Regions from separate parts of the Allobosea sp. 685 genome, predicted to be linked through region 1. Evidence: riboswitches for the same ligand, from Rfam matches in the RefSeq annotation. Region 1 holds a riboswitch; the other holds the start of a gene.

The links. Region 1 has a riboswitch for cobalamin ahead of RMR04_RS31835 (class I SAM-dependent methyltransferase). Riboswitches for the same ligand answer to the same signal wherever they lie in the genome.
Region 2: it holds a riboswitch for cobalamin, as region 1 does, so the genes downstream of both, metE (5-methyltetrahydropteroyltriglutamate--homocysteine S-methyltransferase) here and RMR04_RS31835 (class I SAM-dependent methyltransferase) in region 1, are expected to answer to the same signal.

Annotation. Positions count from the first base shown of each region.
Region 1 is NZ_CP134779.1:6,536,109-6,542,797, reverse strand. Features, by position in the region: gene RMR04_RS31840 (ABC transporter substrate-binding protein) at 1-1,376, opposite strand, end outside; gene RMR04_RS31835 (class I SAM-dependent methyltransferase) at 1,401-2,213, opposite strand; cobalamin riboswitch at 2,340-2,536, opposite strand; gene RMR04_RS31830 (TonB-dependent receptor) at 2,583-4,787, opposite strand; gene RMR04_RS31825 (GTP-binding protein) at 4,844-6,073, opposite strand; gene RMR04_RS31820 (OFA family MFS transporter) at 6,222-6,689, opposite strand, start outside.
Region 2 is NZ_CP134779.1:2,451,168-2,457,856, forward strand. Features, by position in the region: partial or broken gene RMR04_RS13010 (Tn3 family transposase) at 21-201, opposite strand; gene RMR04_RS13015 (DinB family protein) at 382-882, shown strand; gene cobF (precorrin-6A synthase (deacetylating)) at 1,220-1,981, shown strand; cobalamin riboswitch at 2,051-2,270, shown strand; gene metE (5-methyltetrahydropteroyltriglutamate--homocysteine S-methyltransferase) at 2,381-4,741, shown strand; gene pabB (aminodeoxychorismate synthase component I) at 4,917-6,689, shown strand, end outside.

The sequences.
Region 1 (6,689 bases):
TCCTTGCGGGCGTCGTCGAAGCTCGCGAGATAGGCGTCCGCCAGGGCCTTGACCTGATCCCGGCCATCCCAGCGCACCGTCCCCCAGACCGAGCGCTCGCGCGCGAAATCGGGGATGATCGTCGCGATCGGCTCGGGCACATTGACATAGGTGCGCGAGACCAGCGTGAACTGCATGGTCCCGTCCTTGATCGCGGCGGGAACGCTGTTGCCCGGACCGACCTCGATCGCGACGTCCATGCCGATCCCACGCAGTTGCGCCTGGATGGCTGAAGCCATGACCGGCAGCTCCGGCCGGTTGACCAGCGTCAGGAGCTTGGCCGCGAGCCGGACGCCGTCCTTGACGCGGATGCCGTCGCCTGCCGCGATCCAGCCGGCTTCGTCGAGCAGCTTGCGCGCCGCCGCGGGATCATGGGCGATGGCGGGCAGACCCTGGCGATGCCAGCCCGTCATGATCGGCGGCAGCAGCTGCGAGGCGCTCGAATCCGGATCGCGCAGGATCGCCTTGGCGATGCCGTCGCGATCGACAGCCATGGCGATGGCACGACGGACGCGAACATCGGAGAATTGCGGCAATCCGCTGTCGAAAAACAGCGCGCGGATCCGCGGAATGGTCAGGCTCTCGACCTTCATCTGGCCGGCGGCATTGATCCGCGGCGTCGCGGTGGGGCTCAGCGTATAGACGAGGTCGGCGTCCCCAGCGATCGCGATATTGGCGCGGGTGTCGCCATTGACCACCGCCGTGTAGCGCAGCCTGGCGATGGCGGGTTTGGTCCGCGCATAGCCTTCGAAGCGGTCGAGCTCCAGCGTCGTCTTGCCGTCGATCGCGGTGAGCTTATAGGGCCCGGTTGCGACGATCTTGATGACCTTGCCCTCAGTGCCGTAAGCGGAGGGCGCGAGCACGATCGAGGCGTAATCGCACAGGAAAGCCGGCAGCACGCTGAAAGGCGTCCTGGTGCGGATCACCACATCGGCGCCATCGAGCGACACGCTGTCGAGCGGCACGGCCGAGAGGCTCTCGCCGATGAAGGACTGCTTCAGGCTGGCGGCCACGGCCTGCGCCGTCACCGGGCTGCCGTCATGGAAGCTTAAGCCCGCGCGCAGCTTGAAGCGCCAGCTCAGCTTGTCCTCGGAGACCGACCAGCTTTCGGCAATGCCGCCAACGAGCTGGCCTTCCGGCTCGACCTGTACCAGCGTCTCCGCGACCCCGAGGCGGGTCAGGATATAGCCTGTGTCGGCCGGGTCGTTCGAAGTGTACTCCCAAGGCGCGACGACGCGCAGGACAGGCTCGCCCTGCTGGGCCAGGGACGGCATGGCCGCGAGCGGCACGAATGCGCCGGCAAGCAGGAGGCGGCGGGTCAGGCCCCACGATGTCATGATCAGATCTCCGGTTAAGGCGGTTCAGCCCGGCTTGCGGGCGGACAGGATGAAGGACTGGCCCTGGGCCGCGAGCAGGCGCAGCCGCTCGCTCCAGGAGGCGGTCGCGAATTGCCGGCGCGCGATGCCGCTGAGCGGCCCGATGCGCTGGACCTCGAAGCCAACCTCGCGCAGCATCGCCTCGAGCGCCGGCGCGCGCAGGCCGTTGCGGAAATGCACGCCGTCCAGGATGCGTTGATGCGTCGCCTGATCCCAGGTGGAGGCGACACCAGCGAGCCTGTCGATCAATCCCGAGAGCCGCTTCAACAGCACCGATCTGCGCGAAAGCGTGACCCAGTCGCCATCAACGACGATGAGCACCCCGCCGGGCTTGAGCACGCGCAGCCAATCGGCCAAGGCGCGGGCGGGATCGATCAGCGTCCAGACCAGATGCCGGCAGATGACGAGGTCATAGGCCTCATCCGCCATCATCGTGTTCTCGGCGTCGCCGAGGTGGAAGCGAACGGCCGCATTCGCATGCTTCACTTGGGCACGGGCGATCATCGGCTCGCAGAGATCGATCGCATCGACGCTGCAGCCAAGCGAAAGCAGCACGCGCGTGATCTCGCCGGTGCCCGAGGCAAGCTCCAGCGCCCTGGCCCCGGCAGCAACCGGGGCATGGCTCGCGATCAATCGCGCCCAGGCCACGAGCTCGGCATCGGAGCGGATCCTGTGGCCATAGGAGAGATCGAAGGTCTCGGCGCGTTTGCTCCAATAGGCGCGGATTTCGTCCTTCAGGCCGAAATTCGTTCCTCCGGAGGCGACCGCCTCGGCGTCTAGGGGCGCTACGTTCGACATCCGTCACCGGCTTCCCATGGATGGGACGCGGCCGGTGCTTCGGCGCCGTTCGAACCCGGTTGCGCGACCAGAACGCGCAAGTGAGCGACCGTCATCAGAGCTCCTTCCGGGGCACCCCGCCCGGTTGCATGGCTTCACGACGTCGGCAGGTCTCCTGGCTCGCGGGTCCAAGCTTCGTTCGGCCTTCCCGGGGCAAGCCCAGTGGCATGATCGAACGTCGCTCGCCGCTGACAGTTGCGGGGGCAGCTCCGGAATCGCGCGCTGGCGCGCGCTCACCGGATTCCCTTTGATCTCTTTCGAGAACCGACCCCGCCAAGGAAGCACACCGCCTTGCGCCGCACAAGACGCGATCCGGCGCTCGCCACCCTTTCAGAACTTCGCGCTCAGGAAGGCGCGCACGCCGCGTCCGGGCGCTACGACATCGTCCTTGCGGAAGGACACGGCGTTACGGATCGTCTCATTGAGCAGATTGGTGCCGTTGACGCCGGCGGTGAGCTCGATCGGCCCGAGCGGCCCGTCCTTGAGCTTGACCTTGTAGCTGAGCTCGGCGTTGAGCAGGTTGTAGCCGCTGGTCGGCGTCTCCTCGGGCGCGATCCGCTTCTGCGAGAAGGCATGGATCAAACTGACCTTGGCGAACCAGGCATCGCCGCCGCGCCAGAACAGCCCGCCGCCAAGGCGTTGCGGCGGAATGCGCGGCACATTCTCGTCGCCGGAGAACTTCGCGCGGACGATGTCGTATTGCCCCTCGACCCCGAAGACGTTCGGGCCGATCTCGAAGAGGTCGTATTGCGTCTTGAGTTCGCCGCCGAGGAAAGTGGCGTTGCGCTGGGTATAGACCACCTGGGTCAATTCGTTGCCGGTGCCGCAGCTGGCGAAATCATCATCGCAGCGCACGCCTGTGACGCGGCGATAGATGAAGCCCTCATAGCGCGTCGCATAGAGCGAGGCATCGAAGCGCCAGGGACCTGCCGTGCGGCGCAGGCCGAGCTCGACCGTCTTGGCGGTCTCCTTCTTCAGATTGGGATCGCCGATCTCGAAGGTGCCGGGTGCATCATGCGCGCCGCGCGAGAACAGTTCGGAAGCCTTGGGCGCGCGCTCGGTATAAGAGCCGGTCAGGCTGCCAGTGAAGCCGAAGGGCAGATCCTGCAACAGGCCGAGGCTCGCGCTCACCGGCATGAAGCGCCGCCGCCGTGCCGAGGCAGCCGGATCGTCCGCCGTCGCCACTTGCGTCGCCGCGCCGGTCTCGGGGTCGATGCCCCCAGCGGTCGTGGAACCAGGCAGGTAGCCGGTCGGGAAGTTCGTCGCGGTGCCCTTGACGTCGACATAGTCGACACGGCCGGCGGCCTGCAGCTTCGTGCCGGGCTGCAGCTGCAATTCGTTGAAATTGTAGACGCCGGCGCTGTTGGTGTCGGCTGGCGGCAGCAGCCCACCGGCTTCTCCGGAGGTGCCGATCTCCTGGCGGCCGAGCTGCAGGCCGAAAGCCGAGGTCAGGCGGCCGATGCCGGTTTCGAGCGGCTTGAGCTGCGCCTCGACGCGCCCCTCGATCTCGCGATTCTTGAACACGGCGGCGGTCTCGAAGCCGCCGCCCTCGTTCAGCCCCTGCTCTTGATGCCTGTAGACGGAACCGCCGACCCAGAAGCGCAAGGTGTCGATGAAGCCGCCATCGATCTGGAACTCGCCCTTGCCCGCAAGCTTGGTCTGTTCGAGGTCGATGCGGGTGCGCGTCGCTCGCGCATCGGCGCCGGGGATGCCGTAGAGGCTGGTGAAATGCGACAGCGAGACGCCGATGAAGCCGCGATTATCGGGCAGGAAATAGGAACCGCCGATCGCCTGGCCGTCGGAGCGGACATAGCTGTTGAACTGGGTCCCGCCGGGGATGTGATAATCCTCGGCATTGCGGTGGTAGATGTCGCCATGGACGACGAACTGGCCCGAGCGCGCATCGATCAGCGCTGAATTCTCGATGCCGCGATCGACCGAGGACACCGAGGAGCGCGTCTCGGCATGGAAGCCCGGCGCGATCAGGAATGACGGGATGCGGTTGTTGTCGACGCTGACGACGCCGCCGATCGCCTGCGAACCATAGCGCAAGGTGCCCGGCCCGCGGATGACCTCGACGCGCTGCGCTGCGAGGGGATCGATCGGCACGCCGTGATCCTCGCCGAGATCGGAGACATCCTGCGAGCCGATGCCGTTTTCCTGGATACGGACGCGGAAATTATCGAGGCCGCGAATGATCGGACGGTCGGCCGCGCCCGGCGCAAAGCCCGAATTGGTGATGCCCGGCTGGTTGGCGAGCTGGTCGCCGAGCGTATGGCCGCCATTGCGGAGGAGTTCGCCGGCGGTCAGGAAGGTGACCGAGGAGAAGCTACGGTTGACCGCAACCGCGTCGCCGCTCGGCGCAGCCCCGGCATCAGGCAGGCTGCGCGGCTGGATCGGGCTTGGCGCCGTCACGGTGATCTCGGGCAGTTCGATCGGCGTTTGCGCTCGCGCACTGGTCGCAATGATGGCGCCAAGCGCGACGCCGGCACTGAGGATGCCGGCGCGGCGCGCCGCCGCAAGGTCGATGGTCATGAGAAGATCCGATTCGATAAGGGCTATACGACCGCCCGAGGGCGGCGAGAGGGTGATCAAGCCGCCTGCCGGTCCCAGGCGGGGAACGGATCTTCGAGCGCGAGCAGGGCTTTCGAGAGGCCGGTCGTCGGGCTCCCGGTCAGGCAGGCATCGAGCGCGGCACGGATCGCGGCCTCGTCCATCTCCGGCCCGCCGATGAAGACCAGCTCCTGCCGTCTATCGCCCCAGATCTGCGACCAGTGGCGCCGCATCAGCGAGGCGAACTCCTCCGAACGCGGCCAGCGCTCCTTCGGCACCGCCGCCCACCAGCTGCCCAGCCCCTCGGTGCGCGTGATCCGCCCGGCGAGCGAGTATTCGCCGACCCAATGCGGCCGCGTCGCCAGCCAGAAATGCCCCTTGGCGCGGATCACGCCGGGAAAGCGATTATTCATCAGCGCGTGGAGCTGGCGTGGATGGAACGGCCGCCGCGCCCGGTAGACGAAGGAGCGGATGCCGTATTCCTCGGTTTCCGGCACATGGTCGCGGAAGCCGAACAGCTCCTTGTGCCAGAGCGGATGCGTCTCCGCTTTCTCCTCGTTGAACAGGCGCGTGTTCAGCACCTGGTCGAGCGCCACCCGGCCGAAATCGGCCTCGACGATCCGGGCATCGGCATTGAGCCCGCGCACGACGCGGCGCACCCTGTCGCGCTCCCCGGCAGAGACCTCGCCGGCCTTGTTGATCACCACGACATCGGCGAATTCGATCTGCTCGACCAGGAGATCGACCAGCGTGCGCGCATCGCCCTCGCCGGCGGTCTCGCCGCGATCGCCGAGGAAATCGCGGCTGTCGTAATCGGCGAGCAGGTTGATGGCGTCGACCACCGTCACCATCGTGTCGAGTCGCGCGACATCGTCGAGCGAGCGGTCCTCTTCGTCGCGGAAGGAGAAGGTCGCGGCGATCGGCAACGGCTCGGCGATGCCGGTGCCTTCGATCAGCAGGTAGTCGAAGCGGTTCTCGGCCGCGAGCCGGCGCACCTCGCTCAGGAGATCGTCGCGCAAGGTGCAGCAGATGCAGCCATTGCTCATCTCGACGAGCTTTTCGTCGGTCTTGGACAGGTCCGCCCCGCCCTCGCGCACCAGATCGGCGTCGATATTCACCTCACTCATATCGTTGACGATGACCGCGACGCGCTTGCCCTCGCGATTGCTGAGGATGTGATTGAGCAAGGTGGTCTTGCCGGCCCCGAGGAAGCCGGAGAGCACGGTCACCGGCAGGCGACGGTCGGTCAGGAGCGAGGCAGGAAGCATGATGGGCTCGGGTGATTGCAGAAGAATTCTGTTACATTATAACATAACCTTTCTGTCAACCCGCGAAATCACGGGCCCGCCCACCCCGCCAAGAAAAAGGCCCGCATCGGATGATGCGGGCCTCGGTATCCTCACTGCTGCGGCTGTCTCAGCGGAACAGCGCCAGCGATTTGGACAGGGTGATCCAGACGCCCCAGGCCAGCGGAATGCCGACAACGGCCCAGGCGAGCAGCGCCGTACCATCGAAGCCGCCCTTGCCGATGCCGAAGGAGCCATGCGGGCCGCTCGCCGCGGCGCTGGCGGACTTGGCCTGGAGGGCTGCGACTTCCGCATCCCTCATGAACCATTTCTGCACCACCGGACGGACGAGCAGATTGGCAATGAAACCCGCCACCAGCATGCCGGCGAGGATATACATCGTCCGGTCATAGACCTGTGCGCGCGGCACGCCCGCATTGATTTGAGCCTCGCGGATATAGTTGACCACGACCGGACCAATGATGCCCGCCGTCGACCACGCCGTCAGCAGCCGGCCATGAACCGCGCCGACGAACTGGGTACCGAACATGTCGGCGAGATAGGCCGGCACGGTGGCAAAGCCCCCGCCATACATCGA
Region 2 (6,689 bases), 2.5 Mb from region 1:
AGGGGTGGAATCCTATGCCAAGGTTTTCGCCACCGATATTCTCCGGTGAGGTCGATGCGCTCTCATTGCCAGCAGCGAGACATGGGTCAGCAGATCGGGCGATAGCAGCTTTCCCTCACGCTTCTGGATGGTAACGACGTCGCCAAGCTTCGCGGTGTTCCAGAAGATGATGATGGCCGCGGGCAGGTTCATTCCGGCGATTCACGTTGATGCATGGTTGTCGGAGAACAGAAAAATCCTATATTTGTTATCGAAGTGCAGCAAATTCCGTCACCCAGGCGATCAGCCTGGCACTCAGCAACGTGACGCGGATTGCATAGGACAAGGCTAGTCCGTCCGGCACTGTTCCAGCCAAACATCGATAAATTTTGGAGGATGAGAATGATCTCAGCCGGATATTGCCGACTTATGTCCCGTTACAACACTTGGCAGAATGCCTCGTTGGTAACTGCCGCCGATGGGCTCACCAATGAGGATCGTTGGAAGGATCGAGGTGCTTTCTTCCAATCGATCGCAGCTACATTAAACCATCTTTATTGGGCGGATGCCCTGATACTGGAGCGATTGAAGGGGAACGAGCGTCCAGAAGAAACCATCAAGCACTCTCTCACAAGTCCATCAGATTGGAGTGATTTCAAAGCGCTCCGTTTGCAAAGGAACGTGGAAATCGAAGAGTGGTCCGCGAGATTGCTCGACGCGGACCTGCGCGGGATGCTCGTCTGGTATCCCGGGGATGGCTCTACGCGGATCGAGAAGTCAAAAGCGCTCTGTGTTGTACAGCTCTTCAACCACCAGACACACCATCGGGGTCAGGTCCACGCAATGCTGACAGCAGCGGGCGCGAAACCGGAGCCGACTGATCTTAACATGCTGGAATACTGAGTTGGGCACGTTCCTCACGCGGAAAGATGCGGGCTGCGCGCATAGAATTCGGACGCCCTTAGCGTAGGATTTCGCCCCCTCCCGCAAACGCCCCCACGACAGATGATCGGCTCGTCCAACGATGAAGCCCTCTGCGCCTCGATCATCCCGGCAACCACGTCTCGATCACGGATTTGAACCACACCAGATTGGGACCACGACAGGCTTGGACCACGACAGGCTTGGACCACAGAAGAATCGCGGCGCAAAAGCACTATGGCGGCGCTGCTCACATCGCCTTGCCGCATGTTATGCCTGAGAGCCCGCTTTGGGATGCGGGCTTGGACATGAGGACCGAATGCGCAAAATTCTGATCATCGGGATCGGGGCCGGCAATCCCGACTACGTCACGGTCCAGGCGATCAATGCCCTCAACCAGGTCGATGTCTTCTTCATCCCAGACAAGGGTACGGACAAGGCGGCGCTGCAGCGATTGCGCAAGGACATCTGTGAGCGCTTCATCGAGGGCTCTGACTATCGCATGGTCCCGGTGCCGATTCCAACGCGTGCCGCTGCAGGACAAGATTACCGCGGCAGCGTCGATCAGTGGCATGAGCAGCTGGCGGACGACTATGAGAGCCTCATCATGGAGGAACTCGGGGAGGGCGAATGCGGTGGCCTCCTCGTCTGGGGCGACCCCGCGCTCTATGACAGCACATTGCGAATCATCGACCATATCCAGGCCAAGGGATATGCGCTGGAGTACGATGTCATCCCCGGCATCAGCAGTGTGCAGGCACTGGCGGCCCGGCATCGCGTCGCGCTCAATCGCATCGGCCAACCGGTGCTGATCACGACCGGGCGCAAACTCTCTGAGGGATTTCCCGACAATCTCGACAGCGTGGTCGTCATGCTCGACGGCGACCAGGCCTTCAAGCGTATCGAGGCGGATGATCTCGATATCTATTGGGGCGCCTATCTCGGCACCGAGGACGAGATCCTGGTGGCTGGAAAGCTCTCTGAGGTGGCGGGCGATATCGAGCGGATTCGACGGCAAGCCCGCGAGGACAAGGGCTGGATCATGGATACCTATCTGCTCCGCAAGGGCGGCAAGAGCTGATCGAGTCAATCTTGCATAGAGACATAAGGATGTCTTTATGTCTTGGCTTGACCGCATCTGGCTGTTGCCCCATAGTCGCCTCGTCGTGGTTCTCTGGGCCCCATTGCAGGGGTGCCAGAGCTAAGAGGGAATCCGGTGAGGCGTTAAGCCCAATGCCGGAGCTGCCCCCGCAACTGTGAGCGGCGAGCCGCTGTCCATTCGTGTCACTGAGACCGCCAAGGTCTCGGGAAGGCCGGACAGCAGCCCTGACCCGTGAGCCAGGAGACCTGCCTCGACAACATGAACGTCCTCGGGCGGGGTGTCCCGGTGGTGCGGTTGCGATTCCGCGCCGGCTCTCCGCTGCGGGGACGCATACGTATCCGCTATGGCCTTTTGCCCCCAACTTATGGGGTTAAGCCGTTGTCTACTTTCTCACTTCCTGCACTTCCTGTCGCCACATTGGGTACGCCGCGGATCGGTCCGCGCCGTGAACTCAAGCTCGCTCTCGAAAGCTTCTGGTCGGGCAAATCCGACGAGACCGCGCTCCTCGAGACCTCTGCCGCCTTGCGCGCCGCCAACTGGGCGCGTCAGAAGGCGCTTGGCGTCACGATCATCCCATCGAACGACTTCTCGCTCTACGATCAGGTGCTGGACACCAGCGCCATGGTCGGCGCGATTCCGGCGATCTATGGCTGGAAAGGCGGGCCGGTCTCGCTGGATGCGTATTTCGCCATGGCGCGCGGCTCGCAGGGCGAGACCGAGCGGCATACCTCCTGCGGCCACGCCCATCACGACCATGACCATTCCCACGGCGCTCCGGCGCAGGAAATGACCAAGTGGTTCGACACCAACTACCATTACATGGTGCCTGAATTCGCGACCGGACAGCGTTTCGAACTCTCCTCGCTCAAGGCCGTCGATGAGTATCGCGAGGCCAGGGCGCTCGGCTACGAGACCCGGCCGGTGCTGCTCGGGCCGGTGACCTATCTCAAGCTCGGCAAGAGCAAGGACGCGACGCTCAATCCGCTCTCCCTTCTGGGCGAATTGCTGCCGGTCTATATCGACGTGCTGCGCCGGCTCGCCGCGAATGGGGCGGAATGGGTGCAGATCGACGAACCCTGTCTCGTGCTCGATCTCGATGCCGCCGCCCGCGAGGCGTTGCGCCGGAGCTATGCGACGATCGCCCATGCGCTGCCGCCGCTGAAGATCATGCTGACGACCTATTTCGGCGGGCTCGGCGACAATCTCGATACGGCGCTGTCGCTTCCGGTCGCCGGGCTGCACCTGGACCTGATCCGCGCCCCGCGCCAGCTCGACGACGTCCTGGCGAAGGCGCCGCAGGGGCTCGTCCTGTCGCTCGGCGTCATCGATGGCCGCAATATCTGGCGCGCCGACCTGCCGGCCCTGCTCGACCGGCTCGAACCTGTCGTTGCGAAGCGCGGCACGGACCATGTCCAGATCGCGTCATCCTGCTCGCTCCTCCACACGCCGATCGATCTCGAATTGGAGCCCGATCTCGATCCCGACCTGAAGACCTGGCTGTCCTTCTCCATTCAGAAGATGGGCGAACTCGCCACGCTCGGCCGGGCGCTCAGCGCTGGTCGAGCTTCCGTCAGGGACGCGCTTGCGGCCTCAGGCCAGGCCGCAACGGCCCGCAAAGCCTCGCCGAAGGTGCATGATGCGGCGGTTGCCGCACGCATCGCCGCCGTGACAGCCGGAATGGCCGACCGCAAAAGCGCCTTTGCAGCCCGTGCGAAGATCCAGCGCCCGCGCTTCAACCTGCCTGCCTTCCCGACGACGACGATCGGCTCGTTCCCGCAGACGGCCGAGGTCCGCAAGGCCCGTTCGGCCCATGCCAAGGGCGCGCTCAGCGATGCCGATTACGAGCAGTTCCTGCGCGAGGAGACCAAGCGGACCATCCGCTGGCAGGAGGAGATCGGTCTCGACGTGCTCGTCCACGGCGAATTCGAGCGCAACGACATGGTGCAGTATTTCGGCGAGCAGTTGGCCGGTTTCGCCTTCACCAAGCATGGCTGGGTGCAGAGCTACGGCTCGCGCTGCGTCCGCCCGCCGATCCTGTTCGGCGACGTCTCGCGGCCGACGCCGATGACGGTCGGCTGGTGGACATATTCCCAGTCGCTGACGACGAAGCCGATGAAGGGCATGCTGACCGGCCCGGTGACCATCCTGAACTGGTCCTTCGTCCGCGACGACATCCCGCGCAGCGCCGCCTGCCGGCAGATCGCGCTGGCGATCCGGGACGAGGTCGCCGACCTTGAAAAAGCCGGCGCCAGGATGATCCAGATCGACGAGGCCGCCCTACGCGAAGGCCTGCCGCTTCGGAAGGGCGAGTGGAAGGGCTATCTCGACTGGGCCGTGGGTAGCTTCAGGCTTTGCGCCTCGGGTGTTTCCGACGAAACGCAGGTCCATACCCATATGTGCTATTCGGAGTTCAACGACATCATCGACGCGATCGGTGCCATGGATGCCGACGTCATCTCGATCGAGACCTCGCGCTCGAAGATGGAGCTCCTGGATGCGTTCCGAACCTACAAATATCCGAACGAGATCGGTCCCGGCGTCTACGACATCCATTCGCCGCGCGTGCCGGAGGTTGGGGAGATGACCGATTTGCTCGGGCTTGCCCGGCAACGCCTGGCGGATGGGCAGCTCTGGATCAATCCGGATTGCGGGCTGAAGACCCGCAAATGGGAAGAGGTCCGGCCAGCGCTCGTCAACATGGTCGAGGCCGCGCGGGCCATTCGCGCAGCCGCTCGATAAGCACCTGAATCATGTTGCGGCCGCGCTCGGCGCGGCCGCAACATCGGATTGTCGGATATGGCTGGAAGGCCCAGGCTCAGATGCCCCTCGGCATGTTGCGCCTTGCCTTCTATCTGGAACGCGCAGGGCCGATTCGGGCGTTGCGCCGCCTATCCAATCAGAAGCCACGCTGCAGATGCCGCTTTCGATCCAGACCATACTGAGCTCACGGCAGCCATTCGTGCTGCTGGAGGATCGTCTCGCCGGATCGGCCCCAGCGCGGCTTTATTGCGATCCGGTCGAGATCGTCTCCTGTGTTCATGGCGACGACGTTCCGGCCGCGTTGCGTAGGATCGAGGACGGCCTGGCGCGTGGGCTCCATGCCGCCGGCTTCCTGGCTTACGAGCTGGGTTATGCCTTCGAGCCTCGGCTCGTGGCGTCGATGCCCTCGAACCGCGCATTGCCCCTGCTGTGGTTCGGGCTGTTCCGCGAGCCGTTGGAGGTCGCGCCGGTTGAACTCGACCGGCACTTCGCGGGTCTGGCTCCGCCGCTGCCGCTCGGTCTGGTTCAGCCAGGGCTCGACGCTTCCGCGCATGCCGCCAGGCTCGGGCGCGTGCTCGACTATCTGCAAGCCGGTGACGCCTATCAGATCAATCTGACCTTCCCGGTCGACTTCCGCTACGATGGCGAGCCGCTCGCGCTTTATGCCGCGTTGCGAGCCAGTCAGCCGGTATCGCATGGGGGGATCGTCGCCTTTGAAGACGCCACGATCCTGTCGGTCTCGCCGGAGCTCTTCCTGGAGGTGGAATCCGGTCGGGCGACGACGCGCCCGATGAAGGGAACTGCGTCGCGTCTCGGCGAACCCGTGGCCGATCGGGTCGCCATGACGGCGCTGCAGGCCGACCCGAAGCAACGCGCTGAAAACCTCATGATCGTCGACCTGTTGCGCAACGATCTGGGGCGGATCAGCGTGCTGGGTTCGGTCGCGGTGCCGAGCCTCTTCAAGGTCGAAACCTACCCCACATTCCACACGCTGACATCGACCGTGACATCCAGCTTGCAGCCCGGCCTTTCGCTCGAAGAGCTCATGCGGGCGGCCTTCCCGTGCGGCTCGATCACCGGTGCACCCAAGCTGCGGGCGATGCAGATCATCCGCGAGATCGAGGACGGTCCGCGGGATGTCTATACCGGAGCGATCGGCGCAATCGCTCCCAATGGCGATCTGCGCTTCAACGTCGCCATTCGCACCGCGGCGATCTTTCCCGATGGGGCAGGGCGCTATGGTGTCGGCGGTGGCATCGTGGCGGATTCAGAGGCCGCGAGCGAATACACTGAGGCCTTGCTCAAGGCCCGCGTCCTGACCGATCTCGCCGAGGATTACGGCCTGATCGAAACATTGCGCTGGTCATCGGAAACGGGTTTCGCACGCCTGCAATTGCATCTCGACCGCCTCGACCGTTCGGCAAGCGCGCTTGGCTTCCATTTCGACCGCCACGATGCGCAAGCCAGGCTCGACAGCCTGGCGGCAACCTTCGACACGCAAGACGATCGGCGCATCCGCCTCGAACTGCGCCGCGACGGGGTTCTCGATGTCGCCGCACCGGTGTTGGCGGAGGAGCCGGAGCGACGGCTCGGCGTCATCGTCGCAGCCGACAGGACCGACGCCGCCGATCCCTTCCTACGGCACAAGACGACGCGCCGCCGGCTCTTTGAGGCCGCCTACGCGGCGGCGCTCATGCAGGGAGCCGATGAGGCGATCTTCCTGAACCGCGCCGGCTTCGTGACGGAATCGGCGCGCAGCACCATCTTTGTCGAGCGGGGCGGGATCCTGCTGACGCCGCCGCTGAGCGATGGCGTCTTGCCGGGCGTGCTACGCCAAAGCCTGATCGAAAGCGGCGAAGCCATTGAGCAACAACTCGTATTTGATGATCTTGCGCGCGCGGAGCGCTGGTTCCTGGGCAACAGCTTG